4 regions of the Limosilactobacillus portuensis genome follow, and region 4 is predicted to be linked to each of the others. Evidence: predicted binding sites of a transcription regulator. Region 4 holds the regulator's gene; each other region holds the start of a gene.
What was found. Region 4 encodes HrcA, which represses chaperone genes, less so after heat shock. Its sites were predicted from a motif close to TTAGCACTCNNNNNNNNNGAGTGCTAA; they were not measured.

Region 1: the regulator HrcA is predicted to act here: its motif matches at 3,353-3,379, upstream of clpP (ATP-dependent Clp endopeptidase proteolytic subunit ClpP).
Region 2: the regulator HrcA is predicted to act here: its motif matches at 3,283-3,309, upstream of groES (co-chaperone GroES).
Region 3: the regulator HrcA is predicted to act here: its motif matches at 2,774-2,800, upstream of PRK60_RS02405 (Hsp20/alpha crystallin family protein).

The regions. Positions count from the first base shown of each region.
Region 1 covers NZ_CP117296.1:1,357,860-1,365,646, forward strand. Annotated here, with positions in the region: gene PRK60_RS07005 (phosphoglycerate kinase) at 1-713, opposite strand, end outside; gene gap (type I glyceraldehyde-3-phosphate dehydrogenase) at 807-1,820, opposite strand; gene PRK60_RS07015 (hypothetical protein) at 2,624-2,755, opposite strand; gene clpP (ATP-dependent Clp endopeptidase proteolytic subunit ClpP) at 3,402-3,995, shown strand; gene whiA (DNA-binding protein WhiA) at 4,056-4,997, opposite strand; gene PRK60_RS07030 (gluconeogenesis factor YvcK family protein) at 5,011-5,997, opposite strand; gene rapZ (RNase adapter RapZ) at 6,018-6,887, opposite strand; gene uvrA (excinuclease ABC subunit UvrA) at 7,129-7,787, opposite strand, start outside.
Region 2 covers NZ_CP117296.1:1,407,428-1,415,214, forward strand. Annotated here, with positions in the region: gene PRK60_RS07185 (YSIRK-type signal peptide-containing protein) at 1-1,074, opposite strand, end outside; gene groL (chaperonin GroEL) at 1,278-2,906, opposite strand; gene groES (co-chaperone GroES) at 2,962-3,246, opposite strand; gene PRK60_RS07200 (redox-sensing transcriptional repressor Rex) at 3,426-4,082, opposite strand; gene PRK60_RS07205 (ABC-F family ATP-binding cassette domain-containing protein) at 4,346-6,295, shown strand; gene proB (glutamate 5-kinase) at 6,519-7,319, shown strand; gene PRK60_RS07215 (glutamate-5-semialdehyde dehydrogenase) at 7,705-7,787, shown strand, end outside.
Region 3 covers NZ_CP117296.1:496,325-504,111, reverse strand. Annotated here, with positions in the region: gene PRK60_RS02425 (amino acid permease) at 1-649, opposite strand, end outside; gene PRK60_RS02420 (VanZ family protein) at 808-1,332, shown strand; gene PRK60_RS02415 (hypothetical protein) at 1,370-1,537, shown strand; gene PRK60_RS02410 (HdeD family acid-resistance protein) at 1,677-2,204, shown strand; gene PRK60_RS02405 (Hsp20/alpha crystallin family protein) at 2,264-2,695, opposite strand; gene PRK60_RS02400 (aldo/keto reductase) at 2,978-3,826, shown strand; gene PRK60_RS02395 (metal-sulfur cluster assembly factor) at 3,903-4,226, opposite strand; gene sufB (Fe-S cluster assembly protein SufB) at 4,238-5,641, opposite strand; gene sufU (Fe-S cluster assembly sulfur transfer protein SufU) at 5,644-6,099, opposite strand; gene PRK60_RS02380 (aminotransferase class V-fold PLP-dependent enzyme) at 6,086-7,321, opposite strand; gene sufD (Fe-S cluster assembly protein SufD) at 7,314-7,787, opposite strand, start outside.
Region 4 covers NZ_CP117296.1:1,025,322-1,033,108, forward strand. Annotated here, with positions in the region: gene dnaJ (molecular chaperone DnaJ) at 1-97, opposite strand, end outside; gene dnaK (molecular chaperone DnaK) at 218-2,089, opposite strand; gene grpE (nucleotide exchange factor GrpE) at 2,111-2,686, opposite strand; gene hrcA (heat-inducible transcriptional repressor HrcA) at 2,699-3,748, opposite strand; gene PRK60_RS05175 (hypothetical protein) at 3,863-4,234, shown strand; gene ribF (riboflavin biosynthesis protein RibF) at 4,323-5,288, opposite strand; gene truB (tRNA pseudouridine(55) synthase TruB) at 5,303-6,202, opposite strand; gene rbfA (30S ribosome-binding factor RbfA) at 6,261-6,626, opposite strand; gene infB (translation initiation factor IF-2) at 6,642-7,787, opposite strand, start outside.

The DNA of each region.
Region 1 (7,787 bases), 330 kb from region 4:
AATGTGTAAGCCATTCCACCACCAATGATAATCTTGTCAGCCTTGTCAAGAAGGTTATCAATAACGCCAATCTTGTCTGATACCTTAGCACCACCAAGAATAGCAACGAATGGCCGTTGTGGATTATCAACTGCGTCACCCAAGAACTTGATTTCCTTTTCCATCAAGAAGCCGGCAGCAGCCTTTCCTGGCATGTTAGTAGCAATTCCAACATTAGATGCGTGCTTCCGGTGAGCAGTACCGAATGCATCGTTAACATAAACGTCACCCAAGGAAGCCCAGTACTTACCTAATTCAGGATCATTACCAGATTCACGCTTTACGTATTCGCCATTCTTAACATCTTCATAACGAGTGTTTTGAACAAGCAATACTTCGCCATCCTTAAGTTCGTTAATAGCATCTTCTAGTTCCTTACCTTCAGTAACTGGAACAAACTTAACGGGCTTATCAAGTAATTCAGAAAGACGTTCAGCAACAGCCTTTAAAGACTTAGCAGGCTTGTCTTCTTCTTTCTTAATTCGACCAAGGTGTGAGAACAGAATAGCCTTACCACCATGTTCGATAACGTACTTAATAGTTGGTAAAGCGGCAACGATTCGGTTATCATCTTCAACCTTAGTACCGTCATCACTAATTGGAACGTTAAAGTCAACCCGCATTAAAACTTTTTTACCGTTTAATGGTAAATCTTCAACAGTTAATTTTGCCATAAATTATGTTTCCTCCTTCTTTGTTAAGAAAAAGGGTGGTTGGAGTCTCCTCCTCCCACCTTTTTTATGTCGCTAATATTTCAGCATTCCGGATTAAAGGTTTGCAAAGTGAAGCAAAGTCCGGATCATGTTGCAAGTGAAACCATTTTCGTTGTCGTACCATGCAACAGTCTTAACTAATTGAGTACCATCTTCGCCTTCCATAATTTCGGTTTGTGATGGGTCAAATACAGAACCAAAAGTAGAACCAATAATATCAGTTGAAACGATTGGGTCATCAGTGTAACCGAATGCTGGGTTATCCTTGGCAGCTTCCTTCATAGCGTTGTTAACATCATCAACAGAAACCTTCTTGTTCATGATAGTAACAAGTTCAGTTAATGAACCATCAGGAACAGCAACACGTTGTGCGTGACCTGAAAGCTTACCATTCAATTCAGGAATAACAAGACCGATAGCCTTAGCAGCACCACTTGAGTGAGGAATAGTGTTAACAGCAGCAGCACGGTTGTTACGGAACTTCTTGCCACGTGGTTGGTCAAGAACAGCTTGGCTACCAGTGTAAGCGTGAACAGTAGTCATAGTACCAACCTTGATACCGAAGTTCTTGTTCAACCAGTATGCCATTGGTGCAAGACAACTAGTTGTGCATGAACCAGCTGAAACAATCTTGTCATCAGCCTTCAAAGTATCCAAGTTAACACCAGGAACAACAGTTGGAATGTTACCAGCAGGAGCAGAAATAAGAACACGCTTTGCGCCGGCATCCAAGTGAGCTTGTGACTTTTCTGCAGAAGTGTAGAAACCAGTACATTCAAGGACAAAGTCAACACCGTCGTTCTTTACCCAAGGAATGTTACGTGCGTCACGTTCTGCGTATACAGGGTATTCCTTACCATCAACAACGATACCCTTGTCAGTTGATGAAACTTCGCCATCAAAACGACCTTGGGTTGAGTCGTACTTAAGTAAGTAAGCCAACATTTCTGGTGAAGTCAAATCGTTGATAGCAACAACTTCAATATCATCAGTGTTGAGTTCGTGAATACGACGGAATGCCAAACGACCAATACGGCCGAAACCATTAATACCAATCTTTACAGTCATACTGCAATTTCCTCCTTTAGGAAAAACATAATTAGTGTCTTTGCTAATTCAATCACATTCATACAATACTAACCACATCTAAGCAGTATTAAGCATCTACCAGATCATGACTTAGCAATTACAACCTTACGGTATTAATAATACTCATATTTCACTAACTTGTCTATCCAATTAGCCTGAAAAGTTTTATTTTTCTTGTGAAAACGTTATCATTATTAAAAATAAAAATTTATTGTTGCAATTATAGTTAAAGTAAGATAATATAATATTTGTTGACGCGCCCTTAGTGTAATGGATCGCACGTGAGATTCCGGTTCTCGAGATCCGAGTTCGACTCTCGGGGGGCGCATTTTTTATAAGGAGACTAGCAAAATTTGTTAGTCTCCTTTTTTAGTAATATTTAATATAGAGGGAAACTGGGAATTAACCCATTTAAGAGCCTGATGGGCTAACCTAGAACGACGAATGATGATAAACTCATCAGAGTCGTTCGTAGCCGAATAGGCTTGCTCCGCTGTGTTAGACTCGAAGGCTCGGGTTACGAAATGAAGTGAGCCTATTTGGATTCTCGCGATTAGACTCAGTAGTTTCGAAAATTGCTGGTAATAGTTAAGAAGCCGAGAAAAAACGTCTTGTTTTTTCTCGGCTTCTTAACTATTGTTTAATGATTTCATCAATATTTATCGTCCTATGCTAGTCAGTCTTTCCTCTAAGAAAGTTAACTTCCGGTTGATCCCTATTATTAAATAAAGTAAATAAAAAAGTTGACTAAAATAGATTCAGTCAACCATTACGATATTAAACTACTTTTCTTCAGCTGGCTTTTCCTTAGCCCACTTACGAATAGCTTCAATCTTCTTTTCCTTTAATGCTCGCTTGTACTTAGGAGCAATTGGCCGACGACCTTGAACGCCGTATGGGTGTGCTTTACGCATAGCAAATGCCTCCTTATATATTAAACGTAAATTAATTAACGTTCCAATTATACCGGGCATGGATTTAAAAAGCAACCCTTCATAAGATGCTATCTCTTGTCAGGATTATCATAGCAGCATTTGCTAAAGTAAAAAAATTTCTTCAAATTAAACTATACCAATTTAATAATATCTTTAACAAAATTAATAAGCAAAAGAACTTACAAAGTATACCAATAGGAGGTACTATATAGTCGTAAACAAAAAAGGGCCAATTAAAAGTCCCAATATATGAAAACGAGGTAATTTATTATGACTAAAGATACATTCAAAGCATTCATTAAATTTAACAACACCGACTGGACAACCCTTGATAAAGAATCAGCTGCTACTGAACTCAGTTTGATTGCTAAGGATCTTCACTAAATTAAATTAATACCAACTATGCTATACGGCTCATTATTTCCTCTCCCCCTATCATTAATGATGCTTAGCCGTATAAACACCACGAATTGACCATAATAAAATAATGAGACCGTTAAACTCCCAGTCTCATTTTATTTTTCACGACAAATCATTTGACCTTTTTTGACCAAACGAGTATAGTATTCACATAAGTTAGCAATTAATGCTAACAAGTGCTAAAAATAAGGGAGGCTAATCGACTATGAATTTAGTTCCTACTGTTATTGAGCAATCATCTCGTGGTGAACGTGCTTATGACATTTATTCACGGCTTCTAAAGGATCGGATCATCATGCTATCTGGTCCAATTGAAGACGATATGGCTAATTCAATCGTTGCGCAACTTCTTTTCCTAGATGCGCAAGATTCAACAAAAGATATTTACCTTTACATCAACTCTCCAGGTGGTGTGGTTACATCTGGAATGGCAATTTACGATACCATGAACTTCATCAAGTCTGATGTTCAAACTATTGTTATCGGAATGGCCGCTTCCATGGCTAGCGTCTTAGTATCTTCGGGTGCTAAGGGTAAGCGGTTTGGTTTACCACATTCACAAGTCTTGATTCACCAACCATCTGGTGGTGCCCAAGGCCAACAAACCGAAATTGAAATTGCTGCTACTGAAATTCTGAAGACACGAAAGATGATTAACGAAATTCTGGCCAAGAATTCAGGGCAGCCAATCGAAAAGATTAATCGTGATACCGAACGTGATCACTACTTAACTGCTCAAGAAGCTGTTGATTATGGTTTGCTTGATGGAATTATGGAAAACAATTCTAAGTTAAAGTAACTAATGATCAAAAATAAGCTGAAGGAAAATTTCCTTCAGCTTATTTTCGTTTAAACTTTCTTATTTAGTCAATGCTCTGGTTCGCAGCTCATCCGCATACGCGTTTAGCTTTCGCAAGCGATGATTGACACCAGACTTCGAAATTGGACCACCAGGAACTAATTCTCCTAATTCTTTTAAACTGACTTCCTGGTGAGCAAGCCGCGTTTCAGCAATCTCGCGTAACTTATCTGGCAAGCTTTCTAAGCCGACACTTGCTTCAATGAGCTTAATATTTTCGATCTGTTTAGTTGAGGCATTAGCGATCTTATTCATATTTGCATTCTCACAGTTAACGAGACGATTAACCGAATTACGCATATCGCGAACAATTCGAATGTTTTCAAATTGCAGCATCGAATTAGTTGCGCCAATTAGCGACATAAAGTTAGCAATTTTCTCAGCTTCTTTAAGATAAACAATGTACCCGCTTCGTCGAGCAGTTGTTTGCGCATTTAAGCCAAACTTATTCATCATTCGAGCAATCATCTCATTATGTTCTTCATAGAGAGAATAAATTTCTAAATGATATCGAGAAGTTTCGGGATTATTTACAGAACCACCAGCTAAAAATGCACCACGTAAATATGAACGAACCATCCATTCATCCTTTAACAGCTCAACAGGAACCTGTTCCTTGATTTGCATCCCTTGTAAGATTTGTAAATCATCCAAAACACGTTCTGCAGAATAACGCAAACGAACAATATACTGATTATTTTTCTTTAGTTTCATCTTCCGCCGAACAACAATTTCACTTTCAACGTGATAGAAGTCTTTTAGCAATGAATAAATTCGTCGAGCAATGGCAGGATTTTCAGTTTGAATATTCAATACTAGGTGATGATTACTAATTCCGATTGAGCCATTCATCCTGATTAAAGCCATTAGTTCCGCTTTAGCATTATCACGATGAACCTTAATTGCCGTTAACTCTTTTTTTACTTCGCTAGCATAGGACAATGCTAGTCACCCCCTAATCATGAACTTCATGGAGGCGATTCATTAACTCATTAACAACCTTATCACGGTCATGAAATGCTCCATTATCCTTTAGCTGTAAGAAGTTGGAACTAATAACTCGGCATCCCTGCTTCCGGAGCCCCTGAAAATCATGTCCCACAGGCTGGGAAATTTCGTTCCATTCCTTAAAGTCAATATAATTATCGGGAACTGGCTGAATATTAACCAATACGGTATCAATAAAGTCTTTCCCAAGGTGACGGTTAAGTACCCGAACATGATCGGCATCAGTAAAGTGATCGGTTTCTCCCTTTTGCGTCATAATATTACAAATATAGACTACTTCTGCCCTACTTCTGCATACAGCCTGGGCAACATTGCGAATCATCAAATTTGGCAGAATACTTGTAAACAGACTACCCGGTCCCAAAACAATTTGATCTGCATTTTCAATTGCCTTAATAACCTCAGGAACCGCTTTTGCTTTATGACCGTCATCATCATTTGATGGCGTTACCCAGACACGTTTAATCTGCTTATGGGCCTTAGTAATTTCTGACTCACCACTAATTGTCGAGCCATCCATAAATTCAGCATTCAATGTTAATGGTTCATCAGAAACAGGGAAAACGTGTCCCCGAATCTCCATCATCTCTGAAAGTTCCTGAACTGCATCAAAAATGTCACCCTGCATTTCTGAAAGTGCGGAAATAATAAGGTTGCCAATGGCATGGCCTGCTAAAAATTGGTCAGTCGTTTTGAAACGGTACTGGAAGATTTCTTTCTGTAATTTTGGTAATTCAGAGAGAGCAACCAGAACATTTCGAATATCACCAGGCGGGACCACATTAATATAATCTCGTAGGATTCCCGATGAACCACCATCATCCGCAACGGTAACTACCGCTGTAATATCAGCATTTTGATCGCGTAACCCACGAAGGATAACTGGAAGACCAGTTCCACCCCCGATCACAACGATCTTTGGCTTATGAAACATATAATCCTTCCTCTACTTCTTTATTTTGCCTTATCGACGTCCCGATGGTGAATATTAACTTGATAACCATCAGCTTTTAAATCAGTTGCAATCTTATTTGCAATAGTAACGGAACGGTGTTGCCCTCCAGTACAGCCAATTGCAATCGTTAGACTACTTTTCCCTTCATGAATATAGCCTGGCATTGCCGTTTCTAATAATGACCTTAAATGAGCATAAAATTCCTTTGCTAACGGGCTTTTCATCACGTATTCCTGGACGGCAGCATCATTACCTGTCAAATGTTTAAGCTCTGGAACGTAAAAGGGGTTAGGGAGAAAACGAACGTCAAGCACAATGTCAGCATCTAACGGCAATCCATACTTAAAGCCAAACGACATTACTTCAATATAGAAATTGCTTCCCTCACCATGACCAAAGATTTTATTGAGTCTTAGTTTAAGGTTTCGTGGCGTCAAAGAAGTAGTATCAATCCGAATGTCTGCCTCACTTTTAAGATTATTCAGTAGTTTTCGCTCAGCCGTCACTCCGTCCAATAACCGACCATGAGGTGATAGTGGGTGTGAACGACGTGTTTCCTTATAACGAGAAATCAATTTATCATCGGCGGCATCGAGGAAAAGTAAACTAACCTCAAGATCTTCACGTCTTTTCAATTGTCGAATACTTGGCAGCACTTGATCATAGAATCTCTGGGAACGAGAATCCATTACCATAGCTACCTTATTAAACTGACTCGCTTTTTCCATCACATCGACAAATTTTTCTGCCAAGTTAGGAAGCATATTATCGAACACGAAGTAGCCTAAGTCTTCAAGACTATGAACAGCAACGGTTTTCCCGGCACCGCTCATTCCGGTAATAATTACCACTCGCATCTTCTCTACCATGTTCTCCCCCTCTTTTCTACACTTATACCTAATCATTGTATCACAACAATCCGGGCGTGTCTTTTAATAACTAAAACTAAAGCAGGTCTTATTATTTTTCAGGAAATGCTAGTTAATACTTAAAAGACACAGAAAAAGCTTCAAAGCTCGCCAATCTCGAACTCTGAAGCCTTCTTGAACCATTTTCCAAGGAATCGCTATGCGTTAGTAATGGATCCCTTCCCTAGGTTATTTAGAAACTTTAATGTTGCTTTTTCTCTTCAAGTGCCTTATCCCGTTCTAGCATCTTCTTCAGATATTGTCCGGTATAACTTTCCTTAACCTTTGCAACCTCTTCAGGAGTTCCAGTAGCAACAATATAACCACCCGCTTCTCCTCCCTCGGGGCCAAGATCAATTAGCCAATCAGCTGATTTGACAACATCAAGATCATGTTCAATTACCAGGACGGTGTTTCCAGTATCAACTAATCGCTGTAAAACCGCCAGCAAGCGTTTAATATCATCCATGTGTAGTCCAGTGGTAGGTTCATCAAGAATATAAAAGCTTTTACCTCGTGATTGACGATGGAGTTCGGCAGCAAGTTTCATTCTCTGGGCTTCACCACCTGAAAGTGTAGTAGCTGGTTGACCTAGAGTTACGTAACCTAAACCAACATCTTCAATTGTTTGCAGTTTTCGCTTAATTTTTGGAATTGCACTAAAGAATTTCAAGGCTTCAGAAACGGTCATGTTCAGAACCTGTGAAATATTCTTTCCCTTATATTCAACTTCAAGGGTTTCTGAATTATAACGTGTTCCATGACAGACTTCACACGGAACGTAAACATCTGGTAAGAAGTTCATCTCGATCTTAATAATTCCGTCACCATGGCAAGCTTCACAACGACCACCCTTTACGT
Region 2 (7,787 bases), 380 kb from region 4:
ACCATCCTGAGTTACAGAAGCATTATATGATTTTCTCAAGTCAGCAATTGCATTATTAGTAGCAGCTGTATTTAAGACAAAATGATCCGGCATCGGAATTTCCAATGTTGTTCCATGATTAAATTGCGGATAAAAAGTACTAATAACCGGTTTCCAAACATAATCAGTATTAGCCAGAATTGCCTTATTCGTTACTTCTTTACCTGCAGTTGTATATATGGCTTCATTACTAGAATATACACCGTCTTTATGTTTCCAAGCTAAACTTACATAAGTAGAAATTTTTTGATTAAATTCAACTGTCTTAAGTAATTGGTCATTCTTATACAAATAAGCCTTACGTTTAAATGTACCAGTTGAATGAAGCTTACTTGTGTCAAAAGAACTATTTGTAGACAAAATAATTGGCTGCGTATTGGCATTATCCTTAGTAAAAGTATCAGTTAGTACCCACTGTTTATTAGCTTTATCGTAAGCTAAACTTCCGTTCCCGTAATCACCTTGGAATTGACCAAAATCAACTGTATCAATTCCATTGCCATCTGAGTCGGTTGCGTCAAAGCCATCACTGGTTTCGGGGATGACAACTTTGTAAATGTCCCCAGCCTTAGCCTCATTGGTATTGAAGTTAAAGGTAATGTCATTACCTGAATTAATATCAGTCTTATCAGCCGTAAATTCAGTATGTTTTACTTGTCTATCCCCGTCTTGGTTTTTCTGTTCCTTAACCGCATCTTGCGTAAGTGGTTGTTGTGTCTGGTCTGAATTAAGGGTTGTCGTTTCCGCAGTTGACTTTGATTTCTCCGAATTCTGGGCATTATCGCCTTGCTTATTTGACAAACTAACCGTCTTTTCAGACTGAATAGCTACCGCTGAAGAGGAGGCACTTTCCGAAGAACCCGTTTCAGGCTTCACCGGCGAATTGCTATCAGCGTGGGCTACCGTACTTCCTCCAATAACAATAGTAGTTCCTAGTAAAACTGAAGCAACGCCAACTGTAAGTTTTCTTAATCCGAAACGTTGACGTTGCTTTTCCATTTTACGTAAATATTCTTGAGTATTTCTACTAGACAATGTCCATTTCCTCCCCATTAGCAAACTATCTAATAATTAAAACTATAACTTCAATCGATTTAATTAATTATACGATCAATTTAACCTATTGAAAACTAATTCCAACAAATCAAACGATAAGCAAAAAGACTGTCAGCCCCTCGCTTTTTAACGAAGGACCGACAGTCTTTTAATTAATTAAATTTAATTTGTGATTAGCGGAATTACATCATTCCACCCATTCCGGCACCTGGTTGAGGAGCTGGAGTTTGGTTATCATTTGGTTCTGGCTTGTCAGCAACAACTGCTTCAGTAGTCAACAACAATGCGGATACTGATGCAGCGTTTTGAAGTGCAGAACGGGTAACCTTGGTTGGGTCAACAATTCCGGCTTCAACCATATCTTCAAACTTGCCATCAGCAGCGTTGTAACCAATTCCTGGCTTTTCGCTCTTTAATTGGTTAACAATTACTGAGCCTTCAACACCGGCGTTTTCAGCAATTTGACGAACCGGTGCTTCCAAAGCATCCTTAACGATGTTAACACCAGTAGCTTCATCGCCAGTAGCCTTAATGTCATCTAATGCTGGAAGAACGTTTACTAAGGCAGTACCACCACCAGGAACGAAACCTTCTTGAACGGCAGCCCGGGTAGCGTTCAAAGCATCTTCAATCCGGTACTTCTTTTCCTTCAATTCGGTTTCAGTTGCGGCACCAACCTTAACAACTGCAACACCACCAGAAAGCTTTGCAAGACGTTCTTGAAGCTTTTCCTTGTCAAAATCGGAAGTTGACTTACTGATTGCTTGCTTAATTTGGTCAACCCGTTCAGTGATTGCTTCCTTGGAACCCTTACCATCAACAATAGTAGTGCTGTCCTTAGTAACAGTTACCTTGTTAGCTTGACCAAGTTGATCAACGGTAGCATCCTTCAAACTCATACCTAAGTCATCAGAAATAACTGTACCACCAGTCAAGACAGCGATATCTTGCAATTGAGCCTTCCGTCGGTCACCAAATCCAGGAGCCTTAACAGCAACAACGTTAAAGGTTCCCCGAATCTTGTTCAAGACAAGGGTTGGCAATGCTTCACCAGTAATATCATCAGCAATGATTAAGAGTGAACGACCTTCTTGAACAACTGATTGAAGAAGTGGCAAAATGTCTTGAATGTTGCTAATCTTCTTGTCAGTAATCAAAATGTATGGGTTATCCAAATCGGCTTCCATCTTGTCATTATCGGTAACCATGTATTGTGACATGTAACCGCGATCGAAGCTCATCCCTTCAACGACGTCAACACTGGTTTCAACACCACGAGAATCTTCAATAGTGATAACACCATCGTTACCAACCTTTTCCATTGCATCGGCAATCAACTTACCAACTTCTGGGTTAGCAGCTGAAATTGAAGCAATTTGTGCAATGTCGTCCTTAGTCTTAACGTCATGGGACATCTTCTTCAATGCTTCAACAGCAACTTCAGTAGCCTTGTCAATTCCCCGACGAATACCAACTGGGTTAGCACCAGAAGTAACGTTCTTCATCCCGGCATTAACAATTGCTTGGGTCAAAACGGTAGCAGTAGTAGTACCGTCACCGGCAATATCGTTAGTCTTGGAAGCTACTTCTGAAACAAGCTTAGCACCCATGTTTTCAAAATGATTTTCTAATTCAATGCTCTTAGCGATTGTAACACCATCATTAGTAATGGTTGGTGTACCATAGCTTTGTTCAAGGACAACGTTCCGTCCCTTTGGCCCCATAGTGGTCTTAACTGTGTCAGCTAACTTATCAACACCGCGAAGCATTGAGCTCCGTGCATCTTCAGAAAACTTAATTTCTTTTGCCATTTTTTAATTCACCTCATATTAATATTAATGCTGTCATTTATTAAACCTTGATCGCTTATTCAACAATAGCAACAAGGTCCTTTTCATGAACAACGAGGTACTTTTCGCCGTCGTATTCAACTTCATTTCCGGCATACTTATCAAAGAGGACGCGATCGCCTTCCTTAACAACTGGTGCTAACTTTTCGCCATTATCTAAAGTCCGTCCAGCACCAACAGCAATTACCTTTCCTGTAGTTGGCTTTTCCTTAACGTTAGAAGCAAGAACAATGCCACCAACAGTCTTTTCTTCTTCTGTTTCTGCTTTAAGAAGAACGCGATCTCCTAATGGTTTTAACACGTTAATCCCTCCATTTTGATAAATTCCATACTCAAATTAGCACTCTCATGTACCAAGTGCTAATTACATTTTCTACTATACCATTTTTAGAGTTGATTGCAACCAATATGCTCTTCAGCGATGCTAACTAAAAAATCGCCGGTAATTACAGTTAACGTAACTACCGACGATTCTATAATTTAGTTTGTTTTCTCATCATGATTATTTTCAGCATAATTCTTGATGAAGTAAATTAACGTTTGAAGTTCATTAGTTAAGTCAATATTTTGCACTTGAACATTCTTGGGAACCGAGAGACGAACTGGCGTAAAGTTCAAAATTCCCTTTACCCCAACGCTAACTAATTGATCAGCAACCTTTTGAGAAGTTGAACTTGGAACGGTTAAGATCACGGCATCGATCTGCTGTTCCTTAATTTGCTTTTGCATCTCGCTTGCTGGATAAATCGGGATCCCGCTCTTTACGGTATTTGCTAATTCCGGCTTAGTATCGAACGCTGCGCTAATCCGTAAGTTAGTATCTTGATGGAAATTATAATTAAGGAGCGCGCTTCCTAACGAGCCGACACCAACAAGGGCCACGTTAGTAAGGGTATCCTGATTTAGGATCCCCTTGAAAAAGTTCAGCAGGCTCTCAACATCATAACCATAGCCCCGCTTTCCTAATTCACCAAAATAAGAAAAGTCACGGCGAATGGTTGCGGAATCAACCTGGACCGCTTCTGAAAGCTCCGTCGATGAAACCCGTCGTTTGTTTGCACTTAATAGTACACTAAGGTAACGGTAATAAATTGGTAACCGTTTGGCCGTTGCCTTAGGAATTTTCTTGGTAACCATTCTTTGTTATTCCTCCTACGATTTTTATATTATTCAACATTAGTGAGCTTTAAATCTTTACTCAATTTTGCTAGTTTGTGAAATCCAATTCTCTTATTATTCTAGCAACAAACTCTCCCATTGTGAACACTCAAACAAAATTATTTTCAAAAAATTTTCCATTTGCTTAATCGTTAACGTAATTTACAGGTTAATTTTTGTGAAATCAAGGTCAACCAGCGTATAATGGAAAGGTACATCTTTTGAAGAACGAGGTAAACAAAATGATTCTTTTGCAAGCCAATAATGTAATGCGTCGTTTTGGCGCGGATGTCCTCTTTCATGACATCAATCTCCAAATTCAAGGACATGGGCGAACTGCCCTTGTTGGTCGCAATGGTGCTGGAAAAACGACCCTCTTAAAAATGATTGCCGGAATCACAAGCCCCGATGAAGGAACAATCTCTAAGAGCAAGGATTTAACTATCGGTTACCTGGCTCAGGATCAAGGGTTAGACAGCCAAAATAGTATCTGGGCTGAACTTGATCTAGTATTTGCTCCCCTCCATAAAATGGAAAAGCAAATTCACCAGTTAGAAGATCAGTTAGCTTCACTTGATCCAGCAACTAAAGAATTTCAACTAACAACGGAGAAATATTCCCAACTTCAAGCTGAATTCAAGAAACGAGGCGGTTTTGAGTACGAATCGCGAATGCGGGGAATCTTAAAAGTCTTTGGGTTTGGAGAAGCTGACTACCAAACCGCGATCAACTCCCTATCTGGCGGACAAAAAACGAAGCTCGCCCTTGCTAAAATTCTTTTGCAGTCTCCTGACCTTTTGATCCTGGATGAACCAACAAACCACTTAGATATGAACGTCCTTGCATGGCTAGAAGATTATTTAAAAAGCTATCAGGGCGCTCTCCTTGTTGTTTCTCACGACCGCTACTTCCTTGACCGAGTTGTTTCCGATATTTATGATCTCGATAACCATACATTGCGGCATTATACCGGCAATTACACCCAATTTATGCAACACAAGCAGGAATGGCTTACTGCTGAATGGAAGCACTATGAACAGCAACAAAAGAAGATTGCGAAACTTGAAGACTTTGTCAACCGTAACATTGTCCGTGCATCAACCACAAAACGTGCTCAAGCGCGCCGGAAACAACTAGAAAAAATGGAGCGGCTGGATCGTCCCGAGACTGACGATCGGTCAATCCACTTCCACTTTCACAGTGATAAGGATAGCGGTAATGAAGTTCTTGACGTTGATCACGCGGTAGTTGGTTATAATGATCAGAAGCTTGCCGGGCCATTATCTTTCTCCGTTCGTAAGCCCCAACGAGTTGGAATTATTGGGCCCAACGGAATTGGTAAATCAACCCTGCTAAAGTCAATTTTGGATCGGATCCCGCTAATTAGCGGATCGATTAAGTTAGGTGCTAACCTTCAAATCGGTTACTATGATCAGGAACAGCAACAACTTCATCCCGAAAAATCAGTTTTAAATGAAGTTTGGGACGATCATCCAAACATTCCCGAAAAGGATATTCGCTCTCTCCTTGGTAGTTTTCTCTTCGTTGGTGATGATGTTTATAAACTTGTCCATGATCTTTCTGGTGGCGAGAAGGCTCGTTTAGAATTAACCAAACTTTCTTTTAAACCAATTAACTTCTTAATTCTTGATGAACCAACAAACCACTTAGATATTGATAGTCGTGAAGTCCTTGAGAACGCAATTAACGAGTTTCCTGGAACGGTCCTATTTATTTCCCACGACCGGTACTTTATTAACCAGGTTGCTACGGATGTTCTTGACATGAGCGCTACCGGAATTAAGCATTATGAAGGTGACTATGATGACTACCTTGAAGCCGTCAATAAGGAATTAGCTTCAACCGCAGGGCAAGAACAACAAGACAGCTCTACAGCTAAGCCCAAGAAATCCAGCGCTCAACAGTCTTACCAGCAAAGTAAGGAAACCCAGCGTGCCCGGCGAAAGCTCCAGCGACAGGTTGACAAGTTAGAAAACCAGATGGCTTCCCTTGAGGAACAGGAACAAGCACTTCAAGAGCAGATGAGCCAACCTGAAATTGCTACGGATATTGGTAAATTGACGGACCTTCAAAAACAACTAAATAAGTTAAACGAGCAGTCTGAAGAAGTCGAATTGGAGTGGACTAGTGCAGCTGAGGAATTAGAGAAGTTCGATCAAGAAAATAGTTGACTTTTCACCAAGAAGAAAGTAAACTGCAATCAAATGATCCAAGTAGGAAGTTCCAGAGAATGGTGGTCACCGGCTGAGAGCCACTTGCATAATTCCGAATCCTAATCATTACTAATCCAACACGTAAATAATATTTTTGAAAAAGAGTAAAGCATGTCTTTGAACGAGGATGGTAACGCCGTAACTGGTGCCTCGACTTAGGCATGCTTTTTGTTTAGAAGGGATGGTTAATATGGGAAAGCAGCATCAACGCATTGTCGTTAAAGTCGGGACAAGTAGTTTAATCTACCCCAATGGTCAGGTTAATTTACGAACGATTGACCGTCTTGCGTATACTCTCGCAACTTTAAATCATCAGGGGTACGAAATGGTTCTAGTTTCTTCTGGTGCGATTGGTGTTGGTCTTGCTAGCCTTGGCTTAACAAAACGACCAGCTGAAATTGCCCAGCAACAGGCCTTGGCCGCAATTGGGCAAACCGAATTAATGCGGATCTATTCCCAACGCTTCTTGGACTACCAGACTAAGGTCGGCCAAATTTTATTAACCCGCGATGTTCTTGATTATCCGGTTAGCCGTCAGCATATTCTAAATACAATTGAGACTCTTCTTAGTGATGCAGTCGTCCCAATTATCAATGAAAACGACCCAGTTTCGGTTGATGAGCTGGATCACCACACCACTTTCAGTGATAACGATGAACTCTCTGCTCAGGTTGCCACTAAAATTAAGGCCGATCTGCTAATCGTTCTTTCTGATATTGACGCTTTCTACGATCGTGATCCGCATAAATTTACCGATGCACACCCCATTCGTCACGTTAGCGAAATGACTCCAGAATTAGAACAAGCCGCAAGTGGTAGTAGTACCCAATTCGGAACTGGCGGGATGGTCACTAAGCTCCGGGCCGCTGCCACTATTATGCAGGCTAACCAACATATGGTCCTTTGCAACGGCCGTGATCCCAAAATTATCTTCCAAATCCTCGACGGTAACGAAGAAGTAGGAACGAGGTTCGGAAAATAGAGTGTGAGTCGTGACGAATTAGCAATCGAGTACTAAGGAATCCCGGACGATGATTGTCTTACAATCAAGGACGGGATAGTTAGACGGAGATTGCGGTCACGGCGAACACGTTTCGACTCAGTCGCCTAGAACGTTATCTTGAGGGAGCCTAGGCTGAACGCATTTAAAAATAGAGTGCCTTCGCCCCAAAGAGTTTCCGGAAAGCTAGCAATTTCTCCTGACGAAGGCGTCTCGTGCCTAGGAAGGAGGTTGCTAGCTCTAGGAAACTCGGACGAAGCACGTTTCGACTCGGTCGCCTAGAACACTATCTCTAGCAAATTCCTAGCGAGCAGAGACTATATAACAATAGGAGAAAACTCAAAATTCAACCAAGGAGGACTATCTCATGACATCACTTAATCAAATCGGTAAACAAGCGCAAATAGCTGCACGACAATTAGCAATCCTTGATACTGCATCTAAAAATAA
Region 3 (7,787 bases), 530 kb from region 4:
CCGTCATCCCAACCATCTCAATTCCAACAAAAGCGAATACTACCATTTGAAACGAAAGGATGAACCCCTTTGCGCCAGCAGCAAAGAAACCGCCATTATTGAATAAATTCTCCGGTGAAGCAACATAACCACTAGTACTCTTAAAACTAACCAGCATCATACCAATCCCAACAAGAACTAGCAATGCAATTGCCAAAATTTTAATTAATGCAAACCAGAATTGTAATTCACCAAACGCACTAACAGTAATTAAATTAATGCATAAAAGGACAATTAATGTTAGCAACCCCGGTATCCATTGAGGAACGCGAGGAAGCCATAGCTGAAAATACATCCCAATTGCAGTGATTTCTGCCATGGCTAATGCGATCCAGCAAGCCCAATATGCCCATCCCGTAATGAAGCTTACTCGTGGACCAAGGTAAACACGAATTGCATCAACAAATGAGCGGTAATTAAGATCTGACATCAAGAGCTCACCAAGTGCTCGCATAATCCAAAAGCAGATAATTCCGGTAATGATATAAGCTAGTAATATTGCAGGACCTGCAGAGTGAATTGCTTGACCTGATCCTAAAAATAGTCCAGTTCCGATGGTGCCACCAAGTGCCATTAGTTGAATATGGCGACTTTTTAGGCTACGCTTCATTTTATTTTGTGCCAATATGGTTCAATTCTCCTTAAATTTAATTTCTCGTAAAAAACCATTAATAACCTATCGCTTTTTAGATTATTTTATTTGATAATGGTAAATAGTTTATCCGAATTTTTATTATATACCTTTTTTCATGAAAGGAGGGAATGAATTTGTTACACTGGTTTCCATTTTGTGGTTATTTTGTTATCGCACTTGTTTTAGCAATTAATTTTTCTTCGCGTTATCAGCAATTTAGTAAGCGATTAACAATTTTTGCTTTTCTATGTTATTTTGTTATCATCCTTCGTCTCTGCCTAACTCCAGTTACCTTTAGTTTTATTACTGCTAACCGTAATTTACGCTATTTTCACGGAGTACCATACAACCTTCTTCCCTTTCAACAGTTAGATTTAGAATGGTTATTAAATATCATCATGACGATCCCACTAGGTATTTTATTATATCTGGTCAACCGAAAAAATTCTTTTGTTACTATTCTTATTCTCAGCTTTTTGTTTAGTTTCTTTATTGAGGGAAATCAATTTGTCTGTGACTTTCTTTTCCACATTGGTCGAGTAGCGGATATTGATGATATTATTACCAATACCATTGGTGGAATAGTTGGCTTTTATGGACTAAAATTACTTGATCGAGGATTTATTGATAAAATAATCCATCCTTTTTTCCTATCATAGAAAAGTTTGGTAAACTATTACTGATGAGGTGATTATAATGATTTCAAACGAACAAAGGGCTCACGATATTGCTATTGCTTTAGTTCAAGCTAATGGCAAGGACATGAAGCCAATCGAAGCATATCATGAATATATCAACTACCTTCTACCAATTCTTAAAGAGATCGACAAGGATTTTAAGAACGGTATCAAGGAACATATTTAAAAACTAGAGACCGATGAAGCACCTATATCTTTCATCGGTTTTCTTTCTGCTTACAAACATTCTGGAGGTAACATATAGTACAACCATTATTTCTTTTTTTGCGGTATGATTAACTTATCAGAGAAAGGAGCTATGCGCTATGAATAATGTTTCGCATCGGCGGTTCGACTGGTTTAGTTTACTTATTGGAATTCTTTTTATTCTTGGAGGATTTCTCTCGTTTTCACGACCAGATAAAACCTTACATTTATTGTCTGTTATTATTGGAGTTGTCTTCCTTTTTGATGGGATCTTCGAACTAACAATTCGGCGCCGCTTTCTTCGTTCACTCGGTGAGGGCACTGGCTGGATTGTAGTTCTTGGCATATTGAACATCGTCTTAGGAATCATCTTTGTCTTCCATCCCGGCTTCGGCACATTATACATTGCAATTATTTTTGCTATCTGGTTTATTTTGGATTCCATTATGGAATTTTCCGTTGGCCGTCTTTTCAAGGGTGTCAGTGGTGGTTACTACTGGTTAACCATTATCTTTAGTATTCTCGGGGTTATTCTAGGAGCAATCCTCCTCTTTAGTCCTGTTGTTTCCGCTTTAACAGTTGTTTGGATTATTTCTGTTTTCCTAATTATCTTCGGTGTTCTAAAGATTGTTCAAGCTTTTAATTAAACAAAAGAGGTCCTAGCATTCAGCTTTTGAACGCTAGGACCCTTTTCGTTAGTCATCAATTAATCAATTTCAATCCGCGTATCGTCATCACTTTCAGCCTGCTTCTTTGGTAAAACAAGTGAAAGAACACCGTTTTCATAATGAGCAGTAATGTTCTTCCGTTCAACATCTGGCAAACGGTATTGCCGACTCATTTGACCATAACGCCGTTCACTGTGAAGAATGTGACCATTCTTATCTGACTCATCATCAATAGTGTCACGGTGACCAGTAATGGTTAAAATATTATTTGTGTAACTAATATGAATGTCTTTCTTGTCAAAGCCTGGCATATCAATTTTTACTTGATACTGCTTATCATTTTCTTCAATGTCAGTCTTCATGTGATCTTCAACTGGCGTAAAGTCAGAGAAGAAATCATCATTCATTAAGTTCTGCATGTTCATCATGTTATCCAAAAAGTTATTCCGACGTGTTAAATCGTTAGCCATAATAAAGCTTCCTTTCCGTTAACTTGATCTTGATTACATTACCTATCTTAATCACTAGAAGAGAAAGCGCAACTATTTTTAGCACTTTAAGTAAAAGAGTGCTAAAAATAGTTTTACCTTTATTGACCAATTCCTATATGACAAGCTTTAAGGAATTACTACTTCCCCACAAAAATATAAATTTTAATTTAAACATATGAAATAATAATCATATGTTATTCAGATGTATTTATGGAAAAAGAATGGTAGGATCAAATCGTAATTAAATTAAGGAGGGATTTGATGATCACAGTACAATTAGGTCAAACAACTGTACCAGCAATTGGCGTTGGTACGTGGAATATTGGTGAGGAACCAGCAAAACACGGCGAAGAGGTAAAAGCAATTCAAACAGCAATTGATGCAGGAGCAACCGTCATTGATACTGCCGAAATGTATGGTCAGGGACGTTCAGAAAAACTTACCAGTGAAGCAATTAAGCCGTTTGACCGGTCAAAGCTTTATCTCATCGACAAGGTACTACCCCAAAATGCCAGTCATCAACGATTGGAAAAAAGTCTTGATCGGAGTCTTAAGCTAATGCAAACTGATTATTTCGATCTTTACCTACTCCACTGGCGAGGCGGAATCCCCCTTGCAGAAACGGTAGATGAACTAGTTAAGATGCAAACTAAGGGAAAGATTCGTCACTGGGGCGTCTCTAATTTTGATGTTGCTGATTTGGAAGAATTATGGGCACTTCCTCACGGTCGAGAATGCGTTGCTAACGAAGATCTGTATAACCTTGATCGCCGGGGAATTGAATATGACCTTCTCCCTCTGATGCGGGATAATGACTTACCATTAATTGCTTATTCACCGCTTTCTCAAGGAGATCGATTAAGTGGTAATTTAGCAGTCAATCCCCTCCTAAAAGAATTAGCTGCTAATCACCAAGCAACGGTCTACCAGATAATGTTAGCCTGGGTAATCCGTGATCAGCATACCTTAGCAATTCCCAAGGCTGCTAGTCCCGTCCATGCAAGAGAAAATGTTGAAGCATTAAACATCACATTTAGTCATGATGAGTTAGCTGCCTTAACAAAAGCTTTTCCTAAGCCAACCCACAAAGAACCATTAAGCGTGATTTAAAATAATTTCACTAAAAAAGGCTTTAGAAGTCCACGATTTTGGTCTTCTAAAGCCTTTCTGTATTTATTCTTTTCGCTTAAAAATGAACTCCCAGTGCCATCCGGGCAAAGCGACTCATTTTATCTGGTCCCCAAGCTGGCTCCCAAACGAGGTTAATCTCACATTTCGTAATCTCCGCTACTTGGAGAACGGCCTCCTTAATCATTTTATAAAGCAAATCACTGATCGGACAGCCCATCGTTGTTAAGGTCATCGTAATTTTACATTGTTGATCATTAACCTCAATGTCGTAAATAAGGCCCAGATTGACTAGATCAATCCCCAACTCTGGATCAATCACGGTTTGTAATTTTTCAAGGACCTCTTGTTCAATAGGACTTAATTTCTCTTTATCTAACATGATAATCCCCCTTAGCCAATCGAACCTTCCATTTCAAAACTAATCAGTCGATTTAGCTCAACTGCATATTCCATTGGCAGTTTCTTCGTAAAGGGTTCTACAAAGCCCATGATAATCATTTCCGTCGCTTTTCGTTCGCTAATTCCCCGACTCATCAAGTAGTAAAGTTTCTCTTCGGAGATTTTCGAGACCTTAGCCTCATGTTCCATTGTGACATCCGAATTATTAATTTCATTGATTGGAATCGTATCGGAAGATGACTGGTCATCCATGATAATTGTGTCACATTCAACATGGGCCTTTGAACCGTTAGCTTTTTCGGTAAAGCGGATATTGCCCCGATAATCCGTTGAGCCACCCGTCCGGGCAATCGACTTGGAAACGATTGAACTAGAGGTGTTCGGAGCATTATGGATCATCCGCGCTCCTGAGTCTTGATGAATGTGATCACTAGCCACTGCAATCGAGAGCATTGTCCCCCGGGCCCCCTTGCCGTTAAGGTAGACACTCGGGTACTTCATGGTAACTTTGGAGCCAAGGTTTCCATCAACCCATTCCATTGTAGCGTTCTCGGCTGCAGCTGCCCGCTTCGTCTCCAAGCTATAAACATTCTTTGACCAGTTTTGAATCGTCGTATAACGGCAATAAGCGTCTTTTAGAACATTCACTTCAACTACTGCGGCATGCAGACTATCAGACGAATAGTTTGGCGCAGTACAGCCCTCGACGTAATCAACACTAGCGCCCTCATCAACAATAATCAGCGTCCGCTCAAACTGCCCCGTATTCTCCGCATTCAACCTGAAATAAGCCTGGATTGGCGTCTTGACCTTAACGCCCTTAGGAACATAAATAAAGGACCCTCCAGACCAAACGGCACCGTTCAACGCAGCAAATTTATTATCAGCTGGTTTGACTAACTTTCCAAACCACTTTTTGAATAGGTCTGGGTACTTTTGTAAGGCAGTGTCAGTATCCGTGAAAATGATCCCTTGTTTGGCAAACTGTTGCTTCATGTTATGGTAAACAACCTCTGACTCGTACTGGGCAGCTGAACCAGCTAAATATTTTCGTTCTGCTTCTGGCACCCCAAGACGATCAAAAGTTCGTTTTAGTTCTTCAGGAACGTCCTTCCAATCCCGGTACTTCTTAGCGGTCATTTTCTGATAATACAACATATTCTCCAAGTCTAAGCCAGATAGATCTGGACCAAATTTAGGCATCGCCATTTTTTGATAAGTATGAAATGATTCTAAGCGATAATCCAGCATCCACTGCGGCTCTTGCTTTTCTGCCGAAATTTTCCGGACTGTTGCTTCAGTCAATCCGCGTCCCGTTGAATAAAGTGGCTTCACGTCATCATGAAAGCCATATTGATAATCTTGATTACCGAGGACATTATTTACATCTGTCACGATCACTTGTCTCCTTTTGCATTCTTGAGCAAGGCTTCTTGTAGAGCCCACCAGGCTAAAGTTGCACACTTGATCCGGGCAGGAAACTCCATGATTTGGGTTAGCACCTGGGCATCCCCTAATTTTTTCAATTCATCTCTAGAGTGCTTTTCTCCAATTGCTTCATCGGAAAAAATTTTAGCGATTGCTAATGCCTCTTCCGTTGTTTTCCCCATCATCACATCGGTAAGCATACTGGCTGAAGCCTGACTAATCGTGCACCCCTGACCGGTAAACCCAATATCAGTTATTCTGTTATCTGCTCCCAGGTGAAGACTAATGTTAATTGTGTCGCCACAAGTTGTATTATGGAGCGTCTTTTCATTAGTAGCGTTATCCACAGCATAGTGGTGATGGGGGTTAGCTGCATGTTCTAAAATTACTGCCCGGTATAATTGATTTAATTTATCTAAGCTCACCCTTAAAGAACTCCTTTGTTTCTTTGATTGCATTAATTAACTGGTCACAGTCAGCTTGATTATTATAAAATGCCAAACTAGCGCGAACAGTCGAATTGGTCCCTAATGAATGAACGAGTGGTTCAGCACAATGGTGGCCCGCTCGAACGGCTACTCCTTCCATGTCTAATGCCGTTGCGACGTCATGGGGGTGAAGAGTACCGATGTTGAACGAAACAACCCCAACGTGCTGCTGAGGATTCTGTGAACCGTAAACTTTCACTCCAGGAATCGCCATTAATTTAGGTACTAAATAAGCCATCAATTCCGTATCCCGTGTCCGTATTTGCGTCATCCCGACATGTTCTAAATACTTGATTGCCGTTGCTAATCCGACTGCTCCCACAATATTAGGCGTACCCGCTTCAAACTTATGTGGGATCTGATCCCACTTACTGTTATCGAGCTGAACATCCGCGATCATTTCACCGCCAAATTGATAAGGCGGCATTTGTTCAAGGAGCTGTTGGTTTCCATATAAAACACCAATCCCCGTTGGTCCCAACATCTTATGTCCCGAAAAGGCATAGAAATCAACTGCTAGCTTTTGCACATCTACCGGAACATGACAAACTGCTTGGGCACCGTCAACAACAATAATTGCTTCGTTCTGATGAGCCAGCTCTGCTAATTCCCTGATTGGACTAACGTTACCAAGAACATTACCAACGTGGGTCACCGCAACAATTTTCGTTTTAGCGGTGATCTTTTGCTTGGCATCGGCTAAATTAATTTCACCGTTCGGGGTTAAATTAATGTATTTTAAGATTGCTTTCTTTCTAATCGCTAACTGTTGCCAAGGGATCAAATTGCTGTGATGTTCCGCAAGCGAGATTACGATTTCATCCCCTGGCTTAACATTCTGTTCACCATAAGTGGCTGCAATTAAATTAATGCTTTCGGTCGTTCCTCGGGTAAAAATTATCTCACGGGAAGCTTTAGCATTAATGAAGTGCTGAACGATTTTACGAGCGTTCTCATATTCTGCAGTCGCTTTGAATGATAGCTGGTATGTTCCCCGGTGGACATTAGCATTTTCTCGTTGATAAAAGCTGACTAACCGGTCAATAACGGACGTCGGCTTTAAGCTTGTTGCCGCATTATCAAGGTAGGCAAGCCGTTCACCGTTCATTGTCTGTTGCAATTCAGTGAAGTCTTGACGAACAAGCTCCCAATTAGGCATTTTCCAGTAACTTCCTTTCCAAAATATCAACCATTTCTTGGCGGACATTCTTATCAGGGATAGCAGTAATTACCGCGCTTAAAAATCCCCGAATCACCATTCGCTGCGCTTGGTGTAAGGGGATCCCCCGACTTAATAGGTAGTAAAGCTGATCCTGGTTAATCTTACCGACACTCGCTGCATGCCCTGCTTCAACGTCATTTTCATCAATCAACAAAATAGGGTTGGCATCGCCCGTTGCGTGTGGCGACATCATCAATAACCGGTTTTGCTGTTCTGCTTCTGAGCCATGAGCACCATGAATAATCTGACCAATTCCGTTAAAAATCAGTCGTGAGTTACCAAGAGCAACCCCACGCTGATTAATTAATCCCTGTGAATGAGGACTGCGGTTAGTAACTCGATTATTAATCCCAAGCTGTTGGTCATTTGTGGTTAGGGCAATCAGTTGTGAGTTAGCACGTGC
Region 4 (7,787 bases):
GGTATTTTGCTGCAAGCTTCCGGTAAGCCCGATTAATTTCCTTTTCAGAAGCATCCTTTTTTACACCTAGGATGTCGTAGTAACTTTCTTCTGCCATACGGATCCTCCATTTATATTGCTTGTTTAGTTATACCATACATGACAAACGAAAGTAAAAGCCAAAGTCCTTTCCTCCGGCCTTTGGCTTTTAACAATTGTTTATTAACGGCTGATAGAATTACTTCTTGTCATCTGGAGTAACATCCTTAAAGTCACCATCAACGGTCTTGCCATCATCGGAACCAGAATTATTATTGTTTCCGTTAGTGCCATTGTTACCGGCATTACCAGCTTGACCGCCTTGAGCACCTTGGGCTTGTTGATAAAGCTTTACGCTAAGATCTTGGATAACCTTATTTAATGCGTCTTTCTTAGTCTTCATATCGTCTAAGTTGCCGCTTTCCTTAGCCTTCTTCAAGTCGTCACGAGCACTTTCGGCCTTCTTGATGTCTTCTTCAGGAACCTTACCCTTAACTTCCTTCAAGGTCTTATCTACTTGGAAGAGTTCTTGGTCAACTTCGTTCTTCAAGTCAACCTCTTCCTTCTTCTTCTTATCAGCTGCTGCGTGTTCTTCAGCGTCCTTCTTCATTCGCTCAATTTCCTCATCACTTAAGCCAGAGTTAGACTTAATGGTGATGTTTTGCTTCTTATGAGTTCCTTGGTCTTCAGCAGAAACGTTAACAATCCCGTTCTTGTCAATATCAAAAGTAACCTTAATTTGAGGAACACCACGAGGAGCAGCTGGAATGTCGGTAAGTTGGAAGTTCCCTAAAGTCTTGTTATCAGCTGCCATTGGCCGTTCACCTTGAAGTACGTGGATATCAACAGCAGATTGATTATCAGCAGCAGTTGAGAAGATTTGGCTCTTGGATGTTGGAATGGTGGTATTCCGGTCGATTAACTTAGTGAATACCCCACCCATGGTTTCAATCCCAAGTGAAAGTGGCGTAACATCAAGTAAAACAACATCCTTAACATCACCAGTAAGGACACCACCCTGGATAGCAGCACCAAGGGCAACCGCTTCGTCTGGGTTGATGGAGTGGTTAGGTTCCTTACCAGTTAATTCCTTAACCATTTCTTGAACAGCTGGAATACGAGTAGAACCACCATTAAGAATTACTTCATCAATATCATCAAAGCTTAAATCGGCATCCTTCAATGCATTCATAACTGGTTGCTTAGTCCGTTCAACCAAATCATTAGTTAATTGGTTGAATTGTGCCCGGCTCAATGTCTTTTCAAGGTGTAGCGGACCATTTTCACCAGCAGAAATGAATGGCAAACTGATTTGGGCTTCTTGAACACCAGATAAGTCCTTCTTAGCCTTTTCTGCAGCGTCCTTTAACCGTTGAAGCGCCATCTTATCCTTAGACAAGTCCACGTCATTTTCTTCCTTAAAGCCATCGATTAACCAATCCATGATCTTCTTATCAAAGTCATCCCCACCAAGGTGAGTATCACCATTAGTTGAAAGGACTTGGAAGACACCGTCACCTAATTCAAGAATGGAAACATCGAAAGTCCCACCACCAAGGTCATAAACAAGGATCTTTTCATCCTTGTCTTTCTTATCAAGACCATAAGCAAGTGATGAGGCAGTTGGTTCGTTAATAATCCGCTTAACATCTAATCCGGCAATCTTACCAGCATCCTTAGTAGCTTGACGTTGAGCATCATTAAAGTATGCAGGAACAGTAATAACTGCTTGGCTAACTGTATCACCAATATAATCTTCAGCGTACTTCTTCAAGTATTGAAGAATCATTGCAGAAATTTCTTGTGGGGTATACTTCTTGCCGTCAACTTCAACGGTATATCCGGCTTCACCCATATGACTCTTAATTGATGAAATAGTATTAGGGTTAGTAATTGCTTGACGCTTTGCTACTTCACCAACTTGAGTTTCACCATTCTTAAATGAAACAACAGATGGAGTTGTCCGACTCCCTTCTGGATTTGTAATAATCTTTGGCTCGTTACCTTCCATAACGGCAACGGCGGAGTTTGTAGTACCTAAATCAATACCAATAATCTTGTTACTTGCCATTGTTTATTCCCTCTCTTATTTTTATTGTGCAACTACAACCATTGCAGGACGAAGAACCCGATCCTTTAATTGATAACCAGCCTGCAGTACTTTTACCACTGTTTCGGCCTTCTGATCACCTTCCACCGGCACTGTTTGTACTGCCTGGTGAAGGGTCGGATCAAACGGCTTGCCGTCTGCATCAATCTCCGTAATTCCGTGGTCCTTTAATGCATTGATTAGGTGGTCATGAACCATTTGGATCCCCTTCTTTAACTGCTGACCATTTTCGTCGTGAACTTCAATCGTCAGTGCTCGCTTAAGGTTATCCAGAACAGGTAAAACGGACTTGGCTAAGTCTTGACCATCATACTTCAGTAATTGAGCACGCTCTTTCTTAAAGTGGGTAGTCATATTCTGTATTTCTGCTTCAGCCCGCAAATACTTATCGTCCTTATCATCTAATTGCTGTTGCAAATCTTTAACTTGACTTTCTAATTTTGTCACTTGAGTTTGTAACTTTTTAGCATCAAACTGGTCGTTCTTTTCAGAAGCAGCACCCTGACTTTGGTGCTTTGCTTCTTTACCTGTTTGCTTTGCAGCTTTGTCTTCTGCCAATCGACTCGCCTCCTATGAATCGTAGTAATGACGGTAAAAGTTTAAAAGTCGTTTTGCTAGCTCCTGACGAAATGCATTCACTAAACCAATCGTCCGTGAATAAGGCATCCTCGTTGGGCCTAGTACTGCAATAATGCCCTTACCATATTGGTCAACATCATAGGTTGCCGTGATCAAACTATAGTTATCCAAGGCCCTATCTTTTGAAATCTCAGAACCAATCTTAACGTTTACTCCATCGTCAGAAACATTTGAATCTAACAAATTCGATAACTGATCGTTATGGTCAAGCAAACTATACAGTGTCTGTAAGTCAACCGAATCATGCTTTTCTGAGAAATCTAAGAGATTTAGCCGGCCGCCAACAAAGAATTGCTCACGTGCTGCCCTTGACACGACACTATCAAAAAGATCCAAAAAGCCATCTGCACTTTGCATGTAGTGCATCACCCGAAGCGGAATATCATCATTCAGGCGCTTCATCACGTTAGCTAATGGCTGCCCCACCAGCTGGTCATTAATCATCCGAATAACCGCTTGAAGAGCATCTGTATCGTAATTTCGTGGTAACGTAAATGCCTGACTTTCGACATCACCGCTATCAGTAACTAAAATTGCGATCACCTTTCGATTACCTAACGGAACAACCCGAAATCCGCTCAACCGAACATCAGCTTGCTCAGGCTTTAGTGTAAAGGCTGTATAGGAAGTAAGATCAGATAAAATATCAGCTGAGTGCGAAATGATCTCATCAATCTTTTGAAAACTTGTTCCTAGTGAATTTTGGATTACTACTAAATCGTTGTCAGTAATAACCTCTGGATCAAGCAAATGGTCAACATAATAACGGTAACCCTTTTTAGAAGGTACCCGTCCTGAAGATGAATGCTCTTTGGTAACAAAACCAACTTCTTCAAGAACACCCATTTCATTTCGAACCGTAGCAGAACTTACCTTAAAAGGTAATTTTTCTGCCAGGTGTTTTGACCCGACAGGTTGACCTGTTGCGGTATATTGACGTACAATCGCTTGCAGGATCTTGTTTTGACGCTGTGTTAGCATTTGTATCACTTCCCCTTTTAGCACTCTATAGGGTTAAGTGCTAAACACATGTATAATATAACAATCTGAATAGTAAAAGTCAAGAAACGTCAAATAAAATCTAGGAGTTTTTCAATGAAACATAAGAAGCAACGATTTATTCAGCCAAGTGGTCCCGAAGATGCTATGCGAATTATTCAGAAGCTCTTCAATAGTTACCGCAATGCCCCACCAACAAGGGAGTTGCTTGACTATCATAATAATTTGATTAATCGATTACAAACTGACATTCATGATGCTGTAATGAAGGCCAATAACGATCGCCTTAGTAAAGAGCTTGATGAAATGATAGAGATCATGCGTCGTTGGGTTTCAATACGATTATCAAACCGTCCATTCAACGCTAAAATGCGTCACTTCAAGTTAGTCACGGACGGCGGTATGAAGTTTAAGCGACACGTTCATAAAATTAGTCAATCAGCCAATCATCAGGCAAGTCGTCATTAATAAGGTAAAAAGGCTGGAAAAACAAAATGTTTTTCCGGCCTTTTTCATAATTAGCAGTGCCTAACCTCACCAAACTCAATTGTAAAATCTAAATTAGCCACTTTATACTAGGGGCTATTTTTTGTAAATTCTGACGAGCTAATTGTTCATCCTGCTTCATCTGGTCAACAAGCTCATCAGCGCCATTAAATTTCATTTCACCACGTTGATAATAAAACCACCGAACTCTAACTTCTTCGCCGTATACCAACTGATCAAAGTCAAAAAGGTATATTTCAACAGTAAGTTTATTTTGATCACCAAAAGTAATGTTATGACCAACGCTCGCCATTCCACCATACCATTCTTGACCAATTTGCACTTGAACAGTGTATACGCCAATACCGGGAAGACGTTCACTTTCAGGAGTTTCAACGTTAATTGTTGGAAAGCCTAGTGTGCGCCCCCGTGCTAAGCCATGGACAACGATCCCCGTTGTCGTGTAATAATAACCTAGCATCTGGTTAGCCAATTCAACATTCCCTTGATCAATCGCTTTACGAATAACCCGCGAACCAATCTTGTGGTTACCATTACCGGTAAACTTTGGAACCGTGATTACGTTAAATCGGCTGTTAGCGTACTCCGGTAAACGCGCCATCGTTGCCACCGCAGCTTTACCATAAGTATGATCAAACCCCGCCACCACTGTTTTGGCGTGAAAACCAATTAAATACTGATCAACAAATTCTTGTGGCGAGAGACTCGCAAATGAAGAAGTAAAGCTAACCAAATATACCAGATCTACTCCTAATTGTTTTAAAAGATCCAGCTTTCGTGGTGTTGTTGACAGGTATTTAAAACCACCTGGATATTGTTGATAAACGATTCCGGGCGCATGATCATAAGTTAAAACTGCTAACGGGAGGTCCTCCTGTTCAGCAATCTTTTTAGCAGTATTAATCACTTGTTGGTGACCACGATGGACACCATCGAAGAAGCCCATTGCGAGTACTACCGGACCTGTAAGCACTAACTCCTTTTGCAACGGGTGGTGGATTCTTACTACTTCCACTTGTCCTTCCTCCTTTACTTTACAGAGAACATCTTTGTTGGCTTATATCCCTGAGCCGTTAAGTGGTATAGCGCCTTAGTCGAACCGTCATATTTCAGGACCACTTCATTTGCTACTGTCTGCAACTCATCCTCCTTAAGCCAGCCACCATGCTGAACAGACTGCCATTGTACTGGAGTTAATTCTACTGCTGGATAGTCTTTCAGGGCATAATCAATTGGGTAAAGATGACGATTAATTGTTTGATGAGCTACTGCATCTTGAATATCATTTAAGCTCAGAGTCTGGTCAAGCGTAAAACCACCACTTTCAAGCCGGGTTAGCCACTTCATCGCACCAGGATAGCCAAGCGAGCGCGCTAAATCGGCGACAAGTGTCCTAATGTAAGTTCCTTTACTACACTTTACCTTAAAATAAACGTGTTGTTCTTGATGTTCTAAATCATATTCGTTTCGACACATAACAAAACTACTAATCAACGCTTTCCGTCGCGGTCGTTCCACGGTTTCACCAGCACGGGCATACTCATAAAGACGCTTACCATTCACCTTGACGGCAGAATACATTGGTGGAATCTGAATGATTTCTCCCGTCATTTTCTGCATTGCTCTCTTAATTAGTTCACTACTAATTGCTTCTTCGACTGGCTTAGTTTCAATCACTTCACCATCAAAGTCTTCAGTCGTTGTCGCTTTCCCGATTACTAGTTCTCCCTGATATTCTTTGCCCGACTGCATCAAGTATTCTACCACTTTAGTCGCATTACCAACACAAATCGGCAAAACACCATCAACAGAGGGATCCAACGTCCCTGAATGACCAATCTTCTTGGTCTTTAATATCCGCCGCAACCGACTGACACAATCAAAGCTTGTCATTCCACGTTCTTTGTACAAGGGAATAATTCCATCCATATAATTCTCTCCATAAAAAAACGAACTAAGAGATAGCTCCCAGCTCGTTCATCCTTAATTACTTATCTTGTTCTTGCTGGTGAAGCTTATTGATCAGCTGATCAATCCGACTTCCATAGGCAATTGATTTATCTCGTTCAAATTTAATTTCAGGTGTTTTGAAAATGTTCAACCGTGCACCTAATTCACTCCGAATTAAACCAGTTGCTTTATCCAAACCAGCTTGAACTTTTTCCATATCAGAAGCTTTATCAGACAAGATACTGTAATAGATTGTTGCTTGTTGAAGATCACCAGTAACATCTACACCAGTAATGGTTACTCCTTGTACGCGAGGATCACGAACCCGCTTTAAGAGAATATCGTCAACTTCACGTTGGATTTCCTGAGCTAATCGATCAACACGATATTGCTTATTAGGCATTTTAATCACCTCGGTTTACTTAACTGGTACTTCCTTCATTTGGTAGGCTTCGATAACGTCATTTTCCTTAATGTCATTGTAGTTTTGAATTGTCAAACCACATTCAAAGCCAGCCTTGACTTCCTTAACGTCGTCCTTGAACCGCTTCAAACTGCCAAGTTCACCACTATAAACGACAATTCCGTCACGAACAAGCCGAACCTTGGAGTCACGGGTAATCTTACCAGAAGTTACCATTCCCCCGGCAATTGTCCCAACCTTAGAAGCCTTGTAGATTTGCCGTACTTCAACTTGACCAATAGTTTCTTCTTTATAAACCGGTTCAAGCATCCCCTTCATTGCGTCTTCAACTTCTTCAATTGCGTTGTAGATTACTTGGTGGAGACGAATATCAATTTTATTTGAATCAGCTAATGACTTTGCAAGTGAAGTTGGCCGAACATTGAAACCAATAATAACGGCATTAGAAGCTTCAGCCAATGTTACATCGGATTCATTAATTGCACCAACGGCTTGGTGAATAATATCAACCCGAACACCGTCAACCTTAATCTTTTGCAAACTTTGACTAAGTGCTTCTACTGAACCTTGAACATCAGCCTTAATGATTAATGGGAGGGTCTTCATTTGCCCCTTCTTCATCGTATCAAATAAGTTATCCAATGTAACGTGAGAAGTCCGCTTTCGTTCTTCTTCTTGTGCTTGTTCTGCACGCTTCTCACCAGCAGCACGGGCAGTCTTTTCATCGTCAAAGACAACAAAGCGGTCCCCTGCTTCCGGAACAGAATTAAGCCCGGTAATCTCGACAGGAGTTGATGGGGTAGCTTCCTTAATCCGCCGACCATTTTCATTCGTCATTGTCCGAACACGGCCATAAGTGTTTCCAACAACAATTGGGTCACCGACATGTAAAGTTCCTTGTTGTACCAGAACAGTAGCAACAGATCCTTTACCTTGATCGAGTCGTGCTTCAACAACGGAACCAGCAGCATTTTGGTCTGGGTTGGCCTTAAGTTCCATCATTTCAGCTTGGAGTTGAATCATATCAAGCAATTCATCAATGTTCTTCCCAAACTTAGCTGAGATGTTAACAAAGATTGTGTCACCACCCCAGTCTTCTGGAATCAAGTTGTACTTAGCTAATTCCTCAATTACTCGTTC